2 regions of the Geodermatophilus sp. SYSU D00700 genome follow, and region 2 is predicted to be linked to the other one. Evidence: riboswitches for the same ligand, from Rfam matches in the RefSeq annotation. Region 2 holds a riboswitch; the other holds the start of a gene.
The links. A riboswitch is a leader RNA that binds a small molecule or an ion and turns the genes downstream of it on or off. The one in region 2 is predicted to bind cyclic di-AMP.
Positions count from the first base shown of each region.

Region 1 (4,199 bases), on a different contig from region 2:
CACGCACCCGCCGTCGCGGAGTTCGACCGCGCGCCGCAGCTGCCGGCTGACCAGCCGCCGGCTGCGGCCCAGGTCCAGCGGCACCCCGTCGGGCCCGAACACCACCCGGGAGATCGCCCCGTTGCAGGCCAGCCAGCGCGCCCGGGCCGCGGAGATCGTCGCCCCGAAGCCCATGGTGGCGGCGCCGGGCCCGGTGGCGGGGTCGGCCAGGTCGTCGAGGTCGACCCGCACCGCGACGTGCGGCTTGACCGTGCGCAGCACCGGCAGCTGACCGGACGCCAGGCTGGTGTCGGCCAGCTGCACCAGCGCGTCGCCCTGCCGCTGAGCCCGGGTGCGCTGGTCGCCGGCGGGGCGGTCGCGCTGCACGAACGGCTCCAGCGCCGCCTGGAACCGCTCCCCGGCCACCGCGTCCAGGTGGAAGCGTCCGCTGAGGGATCCGTCGGCGTGCTTGGACACCGTCAGCGACCGGCTGGCGGTGGGGTCGGGTTCGGGCCCGTCGGGGTCGAGCGCGTCGAGGTAGCGCTGCACGATCTGCACCAGGTCGGCGTGGGGACAGTCGAGGGCGACCTGGGTCAGTGCGGCGTCCATCGCGGCCAGGTCGACGTTCTGGGCGGCGGCCGCGGCCCGCCGCTGCGGCGTGACCACCCGCGCGGCCTCGGCCACCTGCTCGGCCGACACCAGCCCGGCCTCGTGCGCCTCGGCCAGCGCCGGCAGGTGCTCCAGCGCCCGGCCGTTGCCGACCAGCCGGGACGCCGCCGCCGAGGAGAGCCGGCAGTGCCCGCGCAGCCACGACGCCATGCTCTTCTGCCCGTCCCGTTCGGGCGCCTGGGACAGTTCCGCGGCGCGGACCCGGCGGGCCAGGGCGGCATCGATCCGGTTGCGCTCGGCGACCAGCGCGGCGACGTCATCCAGGACGTCACCGGTCCCCCACCCGCTCGAACACATGATCGAACAATAGCCGACCGGCACGCGGTGCACAACCTGAATCCGCAGGTCAGAGCCTTGACCGATGCCATCATCGCTACAAAGGCACCTGTTGGTGACGCCGGTGTCGACGGTGAGCCCGGGCGGTCAGGGCGGCGGCTGGGCCCCGACCACACCCGCGACCACCGCGGCCACCTCGTGGCCGGCGCGGACCGCGTCCAGGACCGGCGCCCCCGTCCGCCAGCCGGCCAGCACCCCGGCGGCGACGGCGTCCCCGCAGCCGGTGGTGTCGCGGAGCCGTCCCTCCGGCAGGGGCTCCACCGGCACCTGCCACGCACCCGCCGCGGTGAGCACTCGGGTGGGCCGGGCGCCGGCGTGCACGAGGACCAGTGCCGGCGCCCACGCGGGCCGGTCGCCGTCCAATCCCAGCACCGCGGCCTCGACGGCGTTGCAGAACAGGACGTCCGGCCGCAGCGCCACGAGCAGCTCCCGGTACGCGTCGGCCCCGTGGCGCTCGATCCGCGTCGCGGCCGCCACGTCGACGGTGACCGGCACGCCGGCGTCCCGGGCGAGCGAGGCAGCTGCCCGGAGCGCGTCCGGGAAACGGCCAGGCAACAGGTCGTAGCCGTCGAGGTGGACGGCGGCCGCGCCGGCGAGCCACGCGGCGCGGACGTCGTCCGGCTCGAGCCCGCCCTCGCCGCGGTCGGTGAGCAGCGTGCGCTCGCCGTCGGGGTGGACGAGCACCGTCGACAGGGGAGTGCGGCCACGGCGGACCACCGCCGTCTCCACCCCGCGCCCGGCCAGTCCGGCGAGCAGCGTGTCGGCGAGCGGGTCCGCGCCGGCCCAGCCCGCGAGCCGCGTCGGGGTGCCGCGGCGGGCCAGGTTCGCCGTCACGTTGGCCGGCGCCCCGCCCGCCGTCGTCGTCCGGGTCACCCGCTGCTGGCCCCCGACCACCAGCGGAGTAGTGAGCTCCAGCAGCTGGTCGGCGACGAGCTTGCCCACGGCCACCACCGGTCCGGCGCCGGCGCGGCGGGGCCACCGGGGACCGTCCTCGTGCACCACGACACGAGAGTGCCCCGGCCGGAGAGCCCGGCCGGGGCACCGTTCCGCGACGTGCGTCAGGCGACCCGGCGGGCGCCCGCGTAGCTCGGCATCGAGTCGAGGTCGACGACGGCCACCGGCTTGCTGGCGGTCGAGGCGTGGACCATCTGGCCGTTGCCGATGTACATGCCCACGTGCGACACCGGGCTGTAGAAGAACACCAGGTCACCGGGCTGGAGGTCGGCCTTCGCCACCGCGGTGCCGAAGGTCGACTGGGCCTTCGACGTGCGCGGGATCGAGACGCCGGCCGCCTTGTAGGCGAAGCTGGTCAGGCCCGAGCAGTCGAAGGAGTCCGGCCCGGTGGCGCCGTAGACGTACCGGTCACCGACCTGGGCGAGCGCGGTGTCGACGGCGACCTGGGCCGCGCCGGTGGGCGCGGGCGCCGGCGCGGCGGCCACCGTCCCGGTCGCGGTGCCACCACCACCGCCCGCGGCAGCCGAGGCCGGGAGGGGCGAGAGGACGATGCCGGCTCCGGCGATGGCCGCGACGGCGATGCCGCGGAACGAGCGACGAGCGGTGGACGTGCGTGCAGTCGTCATGGACGACGGTTCTCCTGTTCTCCGCGACCGCCTACCGGGTTAGCTGACGGGTTCGGACGGAGGAGTCGCCCGGCGCGACGAGTCGCGCTCCACCCCAGTGCTGCAGTGGGTCCCCGGCCCGGGCTGCCGGCTGATTCCGGCGCCCGGTTCGGCGTGGCCACCAGGTGTCGCACGGGGCGCGACGAAGGACCCTGGCGGACCGGCGACGACGGTAGGGAGGGGTCCGGGGGCCCTCAACCGACGGAACGCGGCGCCACGCCCGGGACGGACCTGCGGATTTGACTGGTTTCCCGGATCGGACACGCCCGCGCGACCACCGCGCACGCCGAGGTCCTGGACACGCGGCAGCACCCGGTCGGGTGCCGACACGCCGGATGGGACGAGAAAGGACGCAACGGTGCGTCCGCACGCCCCGTCAGCGGCCCGCCACCGGTGGAACGGGTGAAAGACCGGGATCCCCACGGTTGCCCCGCGCGTTGACGGGGCAACGGGACAGGAGCCGACAGGAGGAGGACCCCGTGGGGATGTTGAGGAAGCTCGTGGCTTCGGGCGTCGCCGCCAAGGTGGTGCAGGAGCTCCAGAAGCCGCAGAACCAGGCGAAGATCAAGCAGTTCGTCCGCGACTTCCAGAACAAGAACAAGAAGGGCGGCACGAGCGGCCGGGCCTACTGACCGACCGACGCCCTACCGCGCCCCCCGTCCCGCTCCGGGACGGGGGGCGCGGTGCTTCTCGCGCTGGTTGCCGCCCCATTGCCGGCTCTCCCGGCGCTCTGCGGGCGCGATCGAGCCGGCAGAGCCCGGGATCAACCGGCACACCGCGTCTCGGGGCGACGGTTTCCGCAGCCGGCCGGCCGGGCACCCCGGCACCGACCGGGGTGAGCCCAGCCGGCCGGTCGGTGCACGGCGGAGGAGGTCCGCAGTGACCGAGGGCTCGATGACCGGACGGCCGTACGGCGGCACGAACGACCGCTCCGGGCAGGATGACGACGTGCTGCCCGGCGAGCGCCCCGTCCACGACGACGAGGACGCCGAGGTGGGCGCCGCGCCCGACCAGTCGCCCCGCGCCGGTGAGAGCGGGATGGGCACCGGCGACCGCCCGGGCTTCCCCGGCAGCTGACCGCCTCGTTCCCCGCGCCGCGTCATCCCCGCCGCCTTCCGGCGTCTCCACAGATGCGGGGACCGACGGAGGCGAGGGACGCGATGACGACCACGATGACGGCCGGCGGCACGGCGGGCGCGGACGGGACCGACGGGCCCCCGACCGGCCGCGGACCGCAGGAACGGCTCGAGCGCGCGGAGGCACTGCGGCGGGCAGCGACCCACCTGGCGACGGCGGAGTTCCTCGAGCGCCGCGCCGACCGGTCGGTCAACGCCGCGCTCGGCGGCCTGCTGCGCGAGCGCGCTCGCGAGCGCCGGCGCCGGGCCGGGGGGATCCTCGCGGGACTCGGGATGCGCCCGGCGGCCCGGCGGTGCCTGGACGGTGCCCCCGCGCCGGCGTGACCGCCGGGGACGCCCTCAGGCCCGGCAGCCGATGGGGCCGCCGTGGAAGGCGACCATGTCGGGCCAGATGTCGGCCAGCGGCAGCCGCTCGCCCGGCGGTCGGCCGTCGAGCTCGGCGTACGCCCGGTGCAGGTTG
Region 1 covers NZ_JBJGZA010000003.1:171,990-176,188, reverse strand. The annotation lists gene ACI79V_RS04135 (DUF222 domain-containing protein) at 1-945, opposite strand, end outside; gene ACI79V_RS04130 (carbohydrate kinase family protein) at 1,072-1,986, opposite strand; gene ACI79V_RS04125 (C40 family peptidase) at 2,043-2,564, opposite strand; cyclic di-AMP (ydaO/yuaA leader) riboswitch at 2,577-2,728, opposite strand; gene ACI79V_RS04120 (hypothetical protein) at 3,083-3,235, shown strand; gene ACI79V_RS04115 (hypothetical protein) at 3,483-3,680, shown strand; gene ACI79V_RS04110 (hypothetical protein) at 3,764-4,063, shown strand; gene ACI79V_RS04105 (MBL fold metallo-hydrolase) at 4,079-4,199, opposite strand, start outside.
Region 1: linked by a shared signal. The riboswitch ahead of ACI79V_RS04125 (C40 family peptidase) and the one ahead of ACI79V_RS21040 (NlpC/P60 family protein) in region 2 are both predicted to bind cyclic di-AMP.

Region 2 (4,199 bases):
CCCGGCGGACCGCACGGTCCGGTGGTCACGGGGGGTGGTCCGGTGCGCCTGGACCCCGCGTCGCGCCCGCGGCGTCGCGCGGCGTTCCTGGTCACGGCCGCGGCGGTGCTGGTGGCGCTGGTGCCGGCCGGACCCGCCGCCGCCGCGCCCAGCGACCAGCCCGGGGGCACCAGCGGGGTCCTCGACAGCGAGGCCCTCGACCGGCTGCAGGAGCGGGCCGCCGAGGTCCAGGCCGACCTGCAGCAGCGCCAGGCCGAGGTCGCGGCCGCGCAGCAGGCGCTGGCCGCCGCGCAGGCCGACGTCGACGCCGCCTCCGCCGGGGTGGCCGAGGCGGAGGCGGAGCTCGCGCGCCTGCAGGACGTCGTCGCGCGCTACGCCTCGGCGGCCTACCGGGACGGCGGCACGCTGTCCCCGCTGAGCGTCCTGCTCTCCGGCGGGGACCCGGGGGACGCCGCTGCCGCGATCGGCTACCTGGACGCCGTCGACGACCACACCGGCGCGGTCGTGACCGCCGCCGAGGAGCAGCGCCGGGCGGCGCTGGCCGAGCAGGCCGCCGCGGACGCGGCGCTGGCCGAGGCGCAGCAGCGGGCCGACCTGCTGGCGGCCCAGGTCGCCGACCTGGAGGCCGCCGCGGCGGCGGTCACCGACGAGCTCGACGCCGCGCTGAGCGACGTCGACCGGCAGCTGGCCGACCTCCAGCAGGAGCAGCTCGACGTCAACCGGCAGACGGCGGCCAACTGGCGCGCCCACCTCGACCAGCTCGCGGCGGCCGGTGTCGCGTCCCCGCCGGCCTCGGCCCTGGCCGCCCCCGCGGCCGGCCTGCCGGCCGGGCTGGTCCCGGTCGGGGACGCCGCGGGGGGCGCCCAGCGGGGCGCCGCCCAGTTCCCGCGCGAGCCGACGTCGCTGCTGGTGCTGCCCGCCGAGACGGTGGCCGCCGTCAGCGCGGCGATGGACACGCTGGGGCAGCCCTACGCGCCGGGGACGGCCGGCCCGGACTCCTGGGACTGCGGTTCGCTGGTCTCCACGGTCTACGGCGCCGCGGGCGTCGACCTGCCCGCCGACCAGGCCGGGCTGTACGCCGTCACGGTGCCGGTCGACCCGGCCGACGTGCTGCCCGGCGACCTGGTGTTCCTCGGGACGCCCGAGTCGGGGCTCGGCCACGTCGGCATCGCGCTGGACCGGGAGACGATGCTGGCCGCCGACGGGCGGGCCGGCGCGGTCGTCGTCCGCCGGCTGCCCGCCGACCAGGTGCTGCACGTGGGCCGGCCGGCCCTCGGCACTCGCCCCGAGGTGGCCGCGCCGGGGCCCTCGGGCGGTGCGCTGCGGGTGGAGTGCGGCAACACCGTGTACCCGCCCAGCTTCGACGGGACCCGCGCCTGGGGCGGGTACCCCAACGGCCTCGTCCCGCCCAGCGCGCTGTGCCCCCTCGGCGTGGGCGGGCACGCGCTGCGCTGCGACGCCGCCGCGGCCTACCGGGCGATGAGCGCGGCGTTCGAGGCGGAGTTCGGCCGGCCGGTCTGCATCACCGACTCCTACCGCACCTACGCCGGCCAGGTCCGGCTCTACGGCGAGAAACCGGCCCTGGCCGCGGTCCCGGGGACGAGCAACCACGGCTGGGGGCTGGCGGTCGACCTGTGCGGCGGCATCGAGACCTTCGGCACCCCGCAGTACGCCTGGATGGTGGCCAACGCCGGCCGCTTCGGCTGGCTGCACCCCACCTGGGCGGACCCGGGCAACGGCCGCGAGGAGCCCTGGCACTGGGAGTTCGCGGGCAGCTGAGCCGGGACTGTCGGTGGCCGTCCCTAGCGTGCGGAGCAACCGACAGGGAGACCCGTCCCGACCGCGGCCCGGCACCCGGGGCGGCCCGGGGCACCGGAGGGGGGACACGGCCATGCTCATCGACTGCGACACCTGCACCGTGCGCGGCACCGGCTGCGCCGACTGCGTCGTCACCGTCCTGCTGGGTGCGCCGCCGGCGGAGAGGGGCACCGGGCCCGTGCTGCTGCCGGTGCCGCCGGTCCCGGCCGCGCGGGCGACCGGGCCGGCCGCCGGGGACGCGGTGCCCCCGCCGCCGGGCGTGGTGGTGGAGTTCGACGACGTCGAGCGGCGCGCCGTGCGGGCGCTGGCGGAGGTCGGCCTGGTGCCTCCGCTGCGTCACCGCCCGGCGCGCGGGGAGCGTCCCGGCGGACGGCGCCGCACCGGCTGAGGCGCAGGTCGACGCCCGAACGGGTACACACCGGAGTGGCGCTACTGCTCACTGTGCGTGTTCTCACAGTCAGCAGGGGTCCCGTTTGTCACAACCTCATCACGTCCGTACTGTGACCGCGTCCGGCCGGGTGGTCGTCACCTGACGCGAGGTGACCTCGGCCGGTCACCGCCGAGTCACCGGACGCCGCCTGCGGGTGCGCGCGAGGTGAGCCGGGGACCCACCGCAGCACTGGGGTGAGTTCTCGCGTGCACCGGCCCGCCGGCGCACGCCTGATAGGGCACGTCTTCCCAGCCCGAACCCGTCAGCTAACTCGGTAGGCGGTTGCTGAGGAAGAACGGAGAGCCGCCGCCCGTGGCGACCCCCCGCCCCTGCCCGGGGCATGCCTGCGCACAGTCCACCTCCTCCGCACCCGCGACCGCCCGCGTCGCCGGCCCGCACCGCCGCTCACCGCGCCGGCTCCTCGGCCGGGTCGCGCTGGTCGGCACCGCCGCCGCCCTGACCGTGGCCCTCGTGCCCGGCACCGCGGTCGCCGACCCCGAGCGGGCCGCCACCCCCGAGCAGGCCGCCGAGCTCGCCGCCGACGCCGGCCGCCGGCTCGAGGCGGTCAGCGAGCAGGTCAACGAGGCCCGCGAGGTCCTCTCCCGCCAGCAGGCCGCCGCCGAGGCCGCCGAGCGGGCCCTCGGCGACGCCCGCTCCCGGCTGCAGGACCTCGACGGGCAGATCCGCCAGGTCGCCCGCAGTGCCTGGACCAGCAGCAACGACACCTTCGCCCAGCTGGACCTGCTGATGACCAGCGACTCGGCCGACGAGTTCGTCAGCTCGCTGGCCACCCTCGACCACATCTCCGGCCACACCACCGACGTGCTCGCGCAGGTCGGCGAGGCCGCCACCGCGGCGGAGGAGGCGCAGCGCGAGGCCGACGCCGCCCGGGCCGATGCGGAGGCCACGCTCGAGGAGCTCGACGCCCAGGAGGAGCGGCTCGAGGCCGACATCGCCGACTACGAGGCCCAGTTCGAGGCGCTGACCGAGGCCGCGCGGCAGCAGGCGCTCGCCGCCGAGGCCGAGGCCGCCGCCGACGCCGCGGCCGAGGCGGCGGCCGCAGCGGCGGCTCCCGCGGCTCCCGCGGCTCCCGCGGCTCCCGCGGCTCCCGCGGCTCCCGCGGCGGCGGCTCCGGCCGCGGCGGCTCCGGCGGCGGCGGCTCCGGCGGCGGCCGCCCCGGCTCCGGCGGCCCCCGCGGGTGGGGGTAGCGGCGCCGCGCAGGTGGCGGTGCAGACGGCGCTGGCGCAGGTGGGCGACCCCTACGTGTGGGGCGCCGGCGGGCCGAACGCCTTCGACTGCTCGGGCCTGACCCAGTACGCCTACGCGGCGGCCGGGATCAGCCTGCCGCACTCCAGCCGGATGCAGTCGCAGATGGGCACCGCCGTCTCGCGGTCGGAGCTGCAGCCGGGCGACCTGATCTTCTACTACAGCCCGGTCAGCCACGTCTCCATGTACATCGGCAACGGCCAGATGGTGCACGCCTCGACCTCCGGCGTGCCGGTCAAGGTGGTGTCCGTCGACTCGATGAGCGGCATCACCGCCATGCGCCGCATCGCCTGACGGAAGGACCCCTCCCCCCGCCGTTCGGACGCTCGCGGCGGGCCCCAGGGGGATGGCCGTTCCAGCACGTCGCCAGGGCCGGTGACCCACACGGGTCACCGGCCCTCGTCGTGGCCGGTGCCGGGTCCGGGGACCGGGGCGGCCGGGCGGGCCGGTCCGCCTAGGATCGGCCGCGTGAGCTGGGCGGGCGGGTGAACCGGACCGCCTCCCGCGCCGCCCTGCTGGTCGCGCTCGTTCTCGGTGCGGCGTTCGTGGTCGTCGTCGCCGTCCGGACGCCCTGGACGGTGCTGCCCACCCCGCCCGGTGGCGCGACGCCGCTCAGCGCCGACGCCGGGCTGCCCGCCGAGGTGGTGCGCCGGGCCGAGGCCTTCGCCGCCGCGGTCCGCCCCGC
Region 2 covers NZ_JBJGZA010000042.1:17,716-21,914, forward strand. The annotation lists gene ACI79V_RS21030 (NlpC/P60 family protein) at 43-1,779, shown strand; gene ACI79V_RS21035 (hypothetical protein) at 1,892-2,206, shown strand; cyclic di-AMP (ydaO/yuaA leader) riboswitch at 2,366-2,544, shown strand; gene ACI79V_RS21040 (NlpC/P60 family protein) at 2,561-3,808, shown strand; gene ACI79V_RS21045 (M48 family metallopeptidase) at 4,000-4,199, shown strand, end outside.